2 regions of the Subdoligranulum sp. APC924/74 genome follow, and region 1 is predicted to be linked to the other one. Evidence: predicted binding sites of a transcription regulator. Region 1 holds the regulator's gene; the other holds the start of a gene.

Region 1 (4,299 bases):
GATGGCATCGATCAGCCCCTCTTCCACAGCCTGTTCCCCGCCCAGCACGGTACCCATATCCATCACCAGCTCCCCGGTATTGTGCATCAGCTGGGTAAAGCGCTTGGCGCTGATGCCGGAATGCCCCGCCACAAAGCTGACGATGCGCTCCTGCATCTGCTCAAAATAGCGCAGGGTCTGGGGCACCCCCAGCACCATGCCGGAGTGGCGCACCGGATGCACCGTCATGGTGGCGGTGGGCACAATAAAGCTTTTGCGGGCCGAAACCGCCAGCGGGATGCCGATGGAATGCCCGCCGCCCAGCACCAGTGTTGCGCTGGGCTTGCTGACGCCGGAGATCAGCTCCGCCAAAGCGAGCCCGGCTTCCACATCGCCGCCCACGGTATTCAGGATGACCAACAGCCCCTCAATGGCGGGGTCCTCCTCAATATCCACCAGCTGGGGGATCACATGCTCATACTTGGTGCTTTTCTGGTTATCGGGGGCCAGGCTGTGGCCCTCAATGGTGCCGATCACCGTCAGGCAATAAATGGCATGGCGGCCCTTGGTGGCAGGCACAATGCCGCTGTCCGTGATCAGGTCATGTTCCAGCCGCATGCGCTCCACATCCTTGGCGACCTTGGCAGCATGGGGGGCGGGCTGTTGTTTTGGGGTACGGTTTGGCATGGCGGGGGTCCTTTCCTTCCGACAAAATCGGTGCGCCGGGCAGTGCAAAACCCGGCTATACCCTGACAGTATGCCCCGCTGGTACGCTTTTTTATGCACAGAGGGGCGCGACTGGGCAAAAAAAGCGCGGAAAAACTTAGATAAAAAATTGACAATCGGCACAAGATTGATTATACTTTTACTAGAATTTACATCGGAATCACACAAGAGGCAGGGCGTTCCCTTTACCCCTGCCCGGAGAACGGGAGATTAGTCTTTATGTCATCAACAATGCAAAACAAAGCATCGTTACCCGTGATCAAGCGGCTGCCCAAATATTACCGCTACTTGAGCAACCTGCAGGCAGATGGGCGTGATAAAATTTCTTCCAGCGAGCTGGCCCGCATGATGGGCACCACCGCCAGCCAGGTGCGGCAGGATTTCAACTGTTTTGGCGGTTTTGGCCAGCAGGGCATCGGCTACAAGGTGGATGTGCTGCTTACCGAGATTGGCAAACTGCTGTTTGGCAACGGCGAGCTGCTGCCTACCGTGCTGATCGGCGCCGGCCGCCTGGGCACGGCGGTCTCCAGCTTTATCAGCCGCGATACCAACGGCTACAAGCTGATTGCCGCGTTTGATATCAACCCCGCCCTGGAGGGCAAGGAGATCAGCGGCGTAACCATCCGCCCGCTGTCCGAGCTGGAAAGCTTCTGTGCGGCGCACAAGCCGGTGGTCGCCGTGCTGTGCGTGCCGCGCCAGAGCGCCATGGACCTTTCGGACGAGCTGGTCCGGCTGGGTATTCAGGGCTTCTGGAACTTCAGCCACTATGATCTTTCGGTCGTTTATCCGCAGGTCACAGTGGAAAACGTCCATTTGGGCGACAGCCTGATGAGCCTTGGCTACCGGCTGCGCAGCCATGATGAATAAAAGCCGGGCACACAGCACGTGACTGTTTCCGGCGGGGTGTACCCCAGCGCCTGCCCTGGCATGGGTGCAGGATCCTGTGGTACACCCCGATTTTCATGCTGTTTTTTACTTTATTTTAATAAGGAGCCAAACATGGCAAAGCTATATTACCGTTACGGCGCAATGAACAGCGGCAAAACCACGGCGCTTTTGCAGGTTGCTTTCAATTATAACGAACGCGGCATGCGGGTGCTGATTCTGAAAGCCAGCGTGGACACCAAAGGCGGCGATCATATTGTTTCCCGCCTGGGGGTCAGCCACAAGGTGGATGTGCTGGTCAGCCCGGACATGGACATCCTGGATATCGTCCGGGCCGATACTGCCGCCCATGGCAGCGCCCCTGCCTGTGTGCTGTGTGACGAAAGCCAGTTCTTTACCCCGGCGCAGGCCGAGCAGCTGTTTTTGGTCACGGTGGACCTGAACATTCCGGTCATCTGCTATGGGCTGCGGGCGGACTTTATGAACCGCGGCTTTCCCGGTTCCACCCGCCTTCTGGAGCTGGCCCATACCATCGAGGAGATGAAAACCATCTGTGCCTGCGGCCGCAAAGCCACCTGCAACGGCCGCAAGGTAAACGGCGAGTTCGTGTTTGAGGGCGCCCAGGTTGCGATTGACACAGTGGATGCTGTAGAGTATCAGAGCCTTTGCCCCCAGTGCTGGTACCGGGAATACCGCGCTTTCCTGAAACGCCACCCCGCGCACCAGTGATCCATTCTTTTATTTCAATCTGTGTTCCGCCCTTTTATATAAGGCAACACCGCACAATTCCCGCCTTGCGGCTTAAGCACCGCTTCGGCAGCTGCGGCACGGCATCTGCGTTGCCAAAATGCTCGATAAGACATCCAGTATTATCTGCGCTTTTGGCTTAGCATCTGCCGTACCTCGCTCGCCGTATCGGCACTTAGAATTATGCGGTATTGCCTTAAGTAAATGACAACATATATGGCACAAAAGCCGCTGCCCAGCCTTGCAGCACCGCTTTTGTGCCATTTTTGTTTCCAACACTTTGCGGCACAATTTTCAGAGCACCAAAAGGCCGCATATACAAGATATGTTTTATGTGCAGCAATTTCCATTCCATTTTTCGCACATATTTTGCCATCGCGAATATTTTTTAGCATACTGTATTTCTTCCCATTGCAAATTTTGCACGAATGCGCAAAAGAAGTGCGCTTGCGTACATTTTTTGCGTTACCGAATTTGTGCGTTTGTTTTCTGTGATTCATTCAGCATTTTACACGTTTTCCCCTATAATTTCGTTGTAACCGTTTGTAGCATATACAAATACGCACAAATCGCCTCACTTTATGCAAGATTTTGCCGTAATTTTTGTTAGATGCAGGGTCAAGCCGTTTCAGCACTATGTACAAATTGTTTTTTCTTAGTTCGTATGTTTTGACATGAGCTGATTTTTTGCCCATTTAATTAAAGCAATATTTGTTTGTTTTTATAATTTGCACACTATTTTGGATATTTTTTTGATGTTCACAATTTGTTATTATAATAGCGTTGAATGAAGCGGTCAGTTGTCAGGCCGCTCGTTATAGGAACATTTTTAGGAGGACTAAAACAATGAAAAAGGCAATCGCCCTTGCAATGGCCAGCGTTATGGCTGCTGGCCTGCTGGCAGGCTGCGGCGGCTCCGCTGCCAACAGCACCGCAGCTTCTTCCGAGGCCGCTTCTTCTGAAGCTGCTTCCACCTCTACCGAGGCTGCTACCGAGGCTCACACCGTCAACACCACCGATCCCATCACCCTGACCATCAGCTGGTGGGGCGGCGATGCCCGCCAGGCTGCATACGAGGCTGCCTGCAAGGCATTCACTGAAAAATACCCCAACATCACCGTTGAGTGTACTTACGGCCCGTGGAACGGCTGGGAGGAAGCTCAGTCCACTGCCCTGGCTGCCGGCACCGCTGCCGACGTGATGCAGGTCAACTGGAACTGGCTGTTCCAGTACTCCGGCAAGGGTCAGAGCTTCGTTAACCTGAACGATTACTCCGATGTGCTGGATCTGACCCAGTTCCCCTCTAACGCTCTGGATGCCTGCACTGTGGCTAATTCCCTGCAGGCTGTTCCCGTCGCTATGGCCGGCCGTATTTACTACTGGAACATGGCAACCTTCAAGAAGGCTGGCCTGGACCACTACCCCACTACTGAGCAGGAGCTGCTGGACGCCGCCAAGACCTTCCAGGAAAAGCTGGGCGATGACTACTATCCGCTGGCTGCCGGCCCGCTGGACCGCATGATCATGATGACCTTCTACCTGGAAAGCAAGTACGGCGAGCCTTGGGTTACCGACAGCACCCTGAACTACACCGTTGAGCAGCTGCAGGAAGGTCTGGAATGGATCCAGAGCCTGGAAGATAACCACGTGATGCCCGACCTGAAGACCATGAACGCCGCCGGCGATAAGACCATCACCGATGGTCAGGCTTGGATCACCGGCAAGTACGCCGGCATCTTCACCTGGGACTCCAGCGCACTGAGTGCAAGCCAGAACCTGCCCGACGACGCTGAGTACGTTGTTGGCGACGAAATCAAGTGGGGCGAGGCTGCCAACGGCGGTTTTGCCAAGGTTTCCATGGGTATGGCTATTACCCAGAGCTGCGAGCATCCTGTTGAGGCTGCTGCCCTGATCAACTTCATCCTGAACGAAAAAGAGGGCGCTTCCATCATGGGCACCCAG
Region 2 (4,299 bases), on a different contig from region 1:
CACCGCAGAGGGGTGCAGGTCCGCCATGCGGCACTTGATATCCAGGAACTTTTCAGCGCCCAGGTCGGCACCAAAGCCTGCTTCAGTCACAACGTAATCGGCCAGCTTCAGGCTCAGTTTGGTGGCAGTCACGCTGTTGCAGCCGTGGGCAATGTTGGCAAAGGGACCGCCGTGGATGATGGCGGGGTTGTTTTCCAACGTCTGGACCAGGTTGGGGTCAATGGCATCTTTCAGCAAAGCCGCCATTGCGCCTGCTGCGCCGATCTGCCCCGCAGTGACCGGCTGGCCATCGTAAGTATAAGCACACACAATGCGGCTCAGGCGGTCTTTCAGGTCGGCCAGGTCGGTGGCCAGGCAGAAGATCGCCATGACCTCGCTGGCAACGGTGATGTCAAACCCGTCCTCACGCGGGGTGCCGTTCACCTTGCCGCCCAGGCCGTCCACAATAAAGCGCAGCTGGCGGTCATTCATGTCCATGCAGCGCTTCCAGGCGATGCGGCGGGGGTCAATGTTCAGCGGGTTGCCCTGCTGGATAGAGTTGTCGATCATGGCAGCCAACAGGTTGTTTGCGGTGCCAATGGCGTGAATATCGCCGGTAAAGTGCAGGTTGATATCTTCCATGGGCACAACCTGGGCGTAACCGCCGCCCGCAGCACCGCCCTTTACACCGAACACGGGCCCAAGGGAGGGCTCACGCAGGCAGAGCATCGTCTTTTTACCCATGGCGTTCAGGGCGTCCGCCAGGCCAACACTGGTGGTGGTTTTGCCCTCGCCAGCAGGGGTGGGGCTGATGGCAGTCATCAGGATCAGCTTGCCGTCTGGGCGGTCACTGTGGATCAGCTTGTGGTTGATCTTGGCTTTGTAACGGCCATAAGGAATCAGGTCCTCGTCCGTAAGGCCCAGTTTTTCAGCTACTTTGGCAATGGGCAGCATTTTGGCTGCCTGTGCAATTACAATGTCGCTCAGCATGTGGCATTCCTCCGTTTACAAAAAATAAAGGGCTGCGTACACCATACATCAGTGTATGCAGCCCAGACGGTCGGCTTAATGCAGGGAATAGCCCGCTTCCCCGGTGGTCATACCCACCAGATTCCGTCAGTCAGCGGCCCTGCGCTATTGTTACTGTATCACACCGGCACACAGTTTGTCAAGCCAATTTTTGGCGGATACAAGCAGAATAAAAAACAACGGATCAGCGCTTGCTGCTCTTGCGCCACAGGCCCATCTTTTCGGCGTCGGCAATCAGCTGCTCACGGAAATCTGGGTGGGCAATGTTGATCAGGGCTTCGGCACGCTCCCAGGCGGTCAGGCCCTTCAGGCGGGCAACGCCGTACTCGGTCACCAGATAATCGGTGTTGGCGCGGGTATCGGTCACAACACTGCCGGGGTGCAGCGTGGGACGGATGCGGCTTTCGTTTTGGCCGGTCTTTTTGTTAAAGAAGGTGGAGGACAGGCAGATGAAGCTCTTGCCACCCTTGGAAAGATAGGCACCCAGCACAAAGTCCAGCTGGCCGCCTGCACCGGAAATGGCACGGGTGCCGCTGCTTTCGGCGTTCACCTGGCCATACAGGTCAACGTCAATGGCGTTGTTGATGGAGATAAAGTTATCCAGGCTGCTGATCACCCGCACATCGTTGGTGTAATCAACGGGTACAGACATACACTCCGGATTGTTATCCAGGTAGTCGTACATCTTTTGGGTGCCGGCACCGAATGCATAGACCTGGCGGCCGTTGTCAATGTTCTTGCAGCGGCCGGTAATGCGGCCGGCCTTTGCCATATCTACAAAAGAGTCCACATACATCTCGGTATGTACGCCCAAATCTTTCAGGTCGCTCTCGGCAATCATGGCGCCGATGGCGTTGGGCATGCCGCCGATGCCAAGCTGCAGGCAGGCGCCGTTGGGGATGCGGTCCACCACCAGGCGGGCAACAGCCTGGTCAACTTCGGTGGGGGCACCGCCGCCGCCCAGCTGGTCGATCGGCGGGTTGTCACCCTCGATAATGCCGTCAACCTGGGAAATGTGCAGGCAGTTGTCGTAGCCGCCCAGGCAGACCGGCATGTTCTTGTTCACTTCCACAAACACCTTGTCGGCCTTGCGGGCAGCATCGGCCAGATGGCTGGCGCAGGGGCCGAGGTTGAAGTAGCCGTGGCTATCCATGGGGGCAACCACAAACACCGCAATGTTCAGCGGGTCGGGGCTTTCGCGGTAGTAGCGCGGCAGCTCGGAGTAGCGCAGGGGAGAATAGTAAGCGTAACCGGCGGCAACGGCCTTGCGCTCAATGCCGCCCATATGCCAGCTGTTCCAGCAGAAGTGCTCTGCCTGATTTTCAATCTTGAAGATTTCCGGCACATGGCACAGGATGCCGCCGCGGAATTTAATCCCGTGCAGCTCCGGCAGGCGCTTGGCCAAAGCAGCGTCAAAGCTGACAGGGGTGCCGATGGCCCAGCCGTAATCGACCCAATCGTCATCCTTGACCAAAGCGGCAACGCGGTCGGCCGTTGTCAGTTTCTGTGCATAAACAGTGTTAAAATCCATTTCTACAAACAGCTCCTTTGTTTATTCCGCAAAAACTGCTTATGCAATCTTTGCGGATTTGCTTACCTATTTATATAATGTTTATGGGGCGGTACGCTGCTCTGGCGGTACTCACAGTGCGGATGCCTGAAAATCAGCCGCCCGGTGGCGTGGCGCGCTGCCCGCAGCGGGGGGGCCCCGCCGGAAGAATGGCGGCACAGCACCACAACCATTGATATTATTTTAACATTATATTGACGCTTGTCAACCAATAAAGTTCATTTTTTGCCCCCAAAACGTGCAAATCGGGTGGATTTTGTACATTCCACTGAAACAGTCCAGAAACTTATGTCGGATTTTTAACAGATAAGCCATTGACAAAAGCTTAACAAAAGTGTAAAACTATAAGTGTGAGCCAAACGGATCCCTGAAATAGGAGCCGGAGTTCACTTGCAGCACCAGGCAGGCGGTACGGTCTGCGGCGGGGGTTAAGGCCCGCCCATTAAACGCGCGGCGCGCATGGTGCTTTTATTTCCGTCCAGGACTGTTAGATTTTTAACAGCTTTGGCACTGCAGAGGAACTAAAGATTATGCCCATTGCAATGTATCCCGGCAGCTTTGACCCCGTTACACGCGGCCACCTGGATATTATCAAACGCAGTTCCCGCATGTTTGATACCCTGATCGTTGCCGTGCTAAACAACAGCGCCAAAACCCCGTTGTTTACCGTGAAGGAAAGGGAAGAGATGCTGCGGGAATGCTGCAAGGATATCCCCAATGTCAAGGTGATGAGCTTTGACGGCCTGACAGTCAACTTTGCCCAACAGCAGCACGCCACCGTAATGGTGCGGGGGCTGCGCGCCGTAACGGATTTTGAAAACGAGATCCAGCTGGCGCACACCAATCACGCGCTCTACCCGGGAATCGAAACCGTGTTTCTGTCAACGTCCCTGAAATGGAGCTACCTTTCCTCCACCATTGTGCGGGAGGCTGCCCATTACAACCACGATGTTTCCAAGTTCGTTACCCCCAATGTGGAAGCTGCCCTGAAGAAAAAAATCCGTGAGGGTAAAGTTTGACCCCCAAAAACGTGCTTTGTCGGGTCGCTAAGGCCTGTAAAGATACAAAGGATTCCCAACCGTCTAAATAAGATTCATATTTTTAGGAGGCTGTTTCTTATGAAGAAAATCGTTATCGCATCCGCATGCCGTACTGCTATCGGCAAGTTCGGCGGCACCCTGGCCAATGTTCCTGCTGTAGAGCTGGGCTCCATCGTCATCAAGGAAGCCCTGAACCGCGCCAATGTCAAGCCGGAGCAGGTTGACCACGTTTACATGGGCTGTGTTATCCAGGCTGGTCTGGGCCAGAACGTTGCACGCCAGGCTTCTCTGAAAGCCGGCCTGCCCATCGAGACCCCCGCTGTCACCGTCAACGTTGTCTGCGGCTCTGGCCTGAACTGTGTGAACATGGCTGCCCAGATGATCGAAGCAGGCGATGCTGACATCGTTGTTGCAGGTGGTATGGAAAACATGGATATGGCTCCGTTCGCTATGATGAAGGGCCGTTACGGCTACCGCATGGGCTACCCCATGGGCAAGAGCGAGCTGGTGGACACCATGGTCAACGATGCTCTGTGGGATGCAACCGGCTGCAACATGCACATGGGCATGACCGCCGAGAATGTCTGCACCAACGAAACCTACCAGAAGAAGTACGGCTACAGCCCCATCACCCGTGAGATGCTGGATGAGTTCTCTTACCATTCTCAGGAGAAGGCAGCC

Evidence for each region. Region 1 encodes Rex, which represses fermentation and respiration genes when NADH is low (regulators of the CRP and FNR family bind a similar motif). Its sites were predicted from a motif close to ATTGTTAANNNNTTAACAAT; they were not measured.
Region 2: the regulator Rex is predicted to act here: its motif matches at 2,750-2,769, upstream of C4885_RS02615 (butyryl-CoA:acetate CoA-transferase).

What each region holds. Positions count from the first base shown of each region.
Region 1 covers NZ_PSQF01000007.1:5,052-9,350, forward strand. Annotated here, with positions in the region: gene C4885_RS03735 (ClpP family protease) at 1-597, opposite strand, end outside; gene C4885_RS03740 (redox-sensing transcriptional repressor Rex) at 925-1,572, shown strand; gene C4885_RS03745 (thymidine kinase) at 1,705-2,319, shown strand; gene C4885_RS03750 (hypothetical protein) at 2,534-2,713, opposite strand; gene C4885_RS03755 (ABC transporter substrate-binding protein) at 3,184-4,299, shown strand, end outside.
Region 2 covers NZ_PSQF01000004.1:28,799-33,097, reverse strand. Annotated here, with positions in the region: gene C4885_RS02620 (formate--tetrahydrofolate ligase) at 1-969, opposite strand, end outside; ZMP/ZTP riboswitch at 1,023-1,113, opposite strand; gene C4885_RS02615 (butyryl-CoA:acetate CoA-transferase) at 1,193-2,539, opposite strand; gene coaD (pantetheine-phosphate adenylyltransferase) at 3,109-3,597, shown strand; gene C4885_RS02605 (acetyl-CoA C-acetyltransferase) at 3,697-4,299, shown strand, end outside.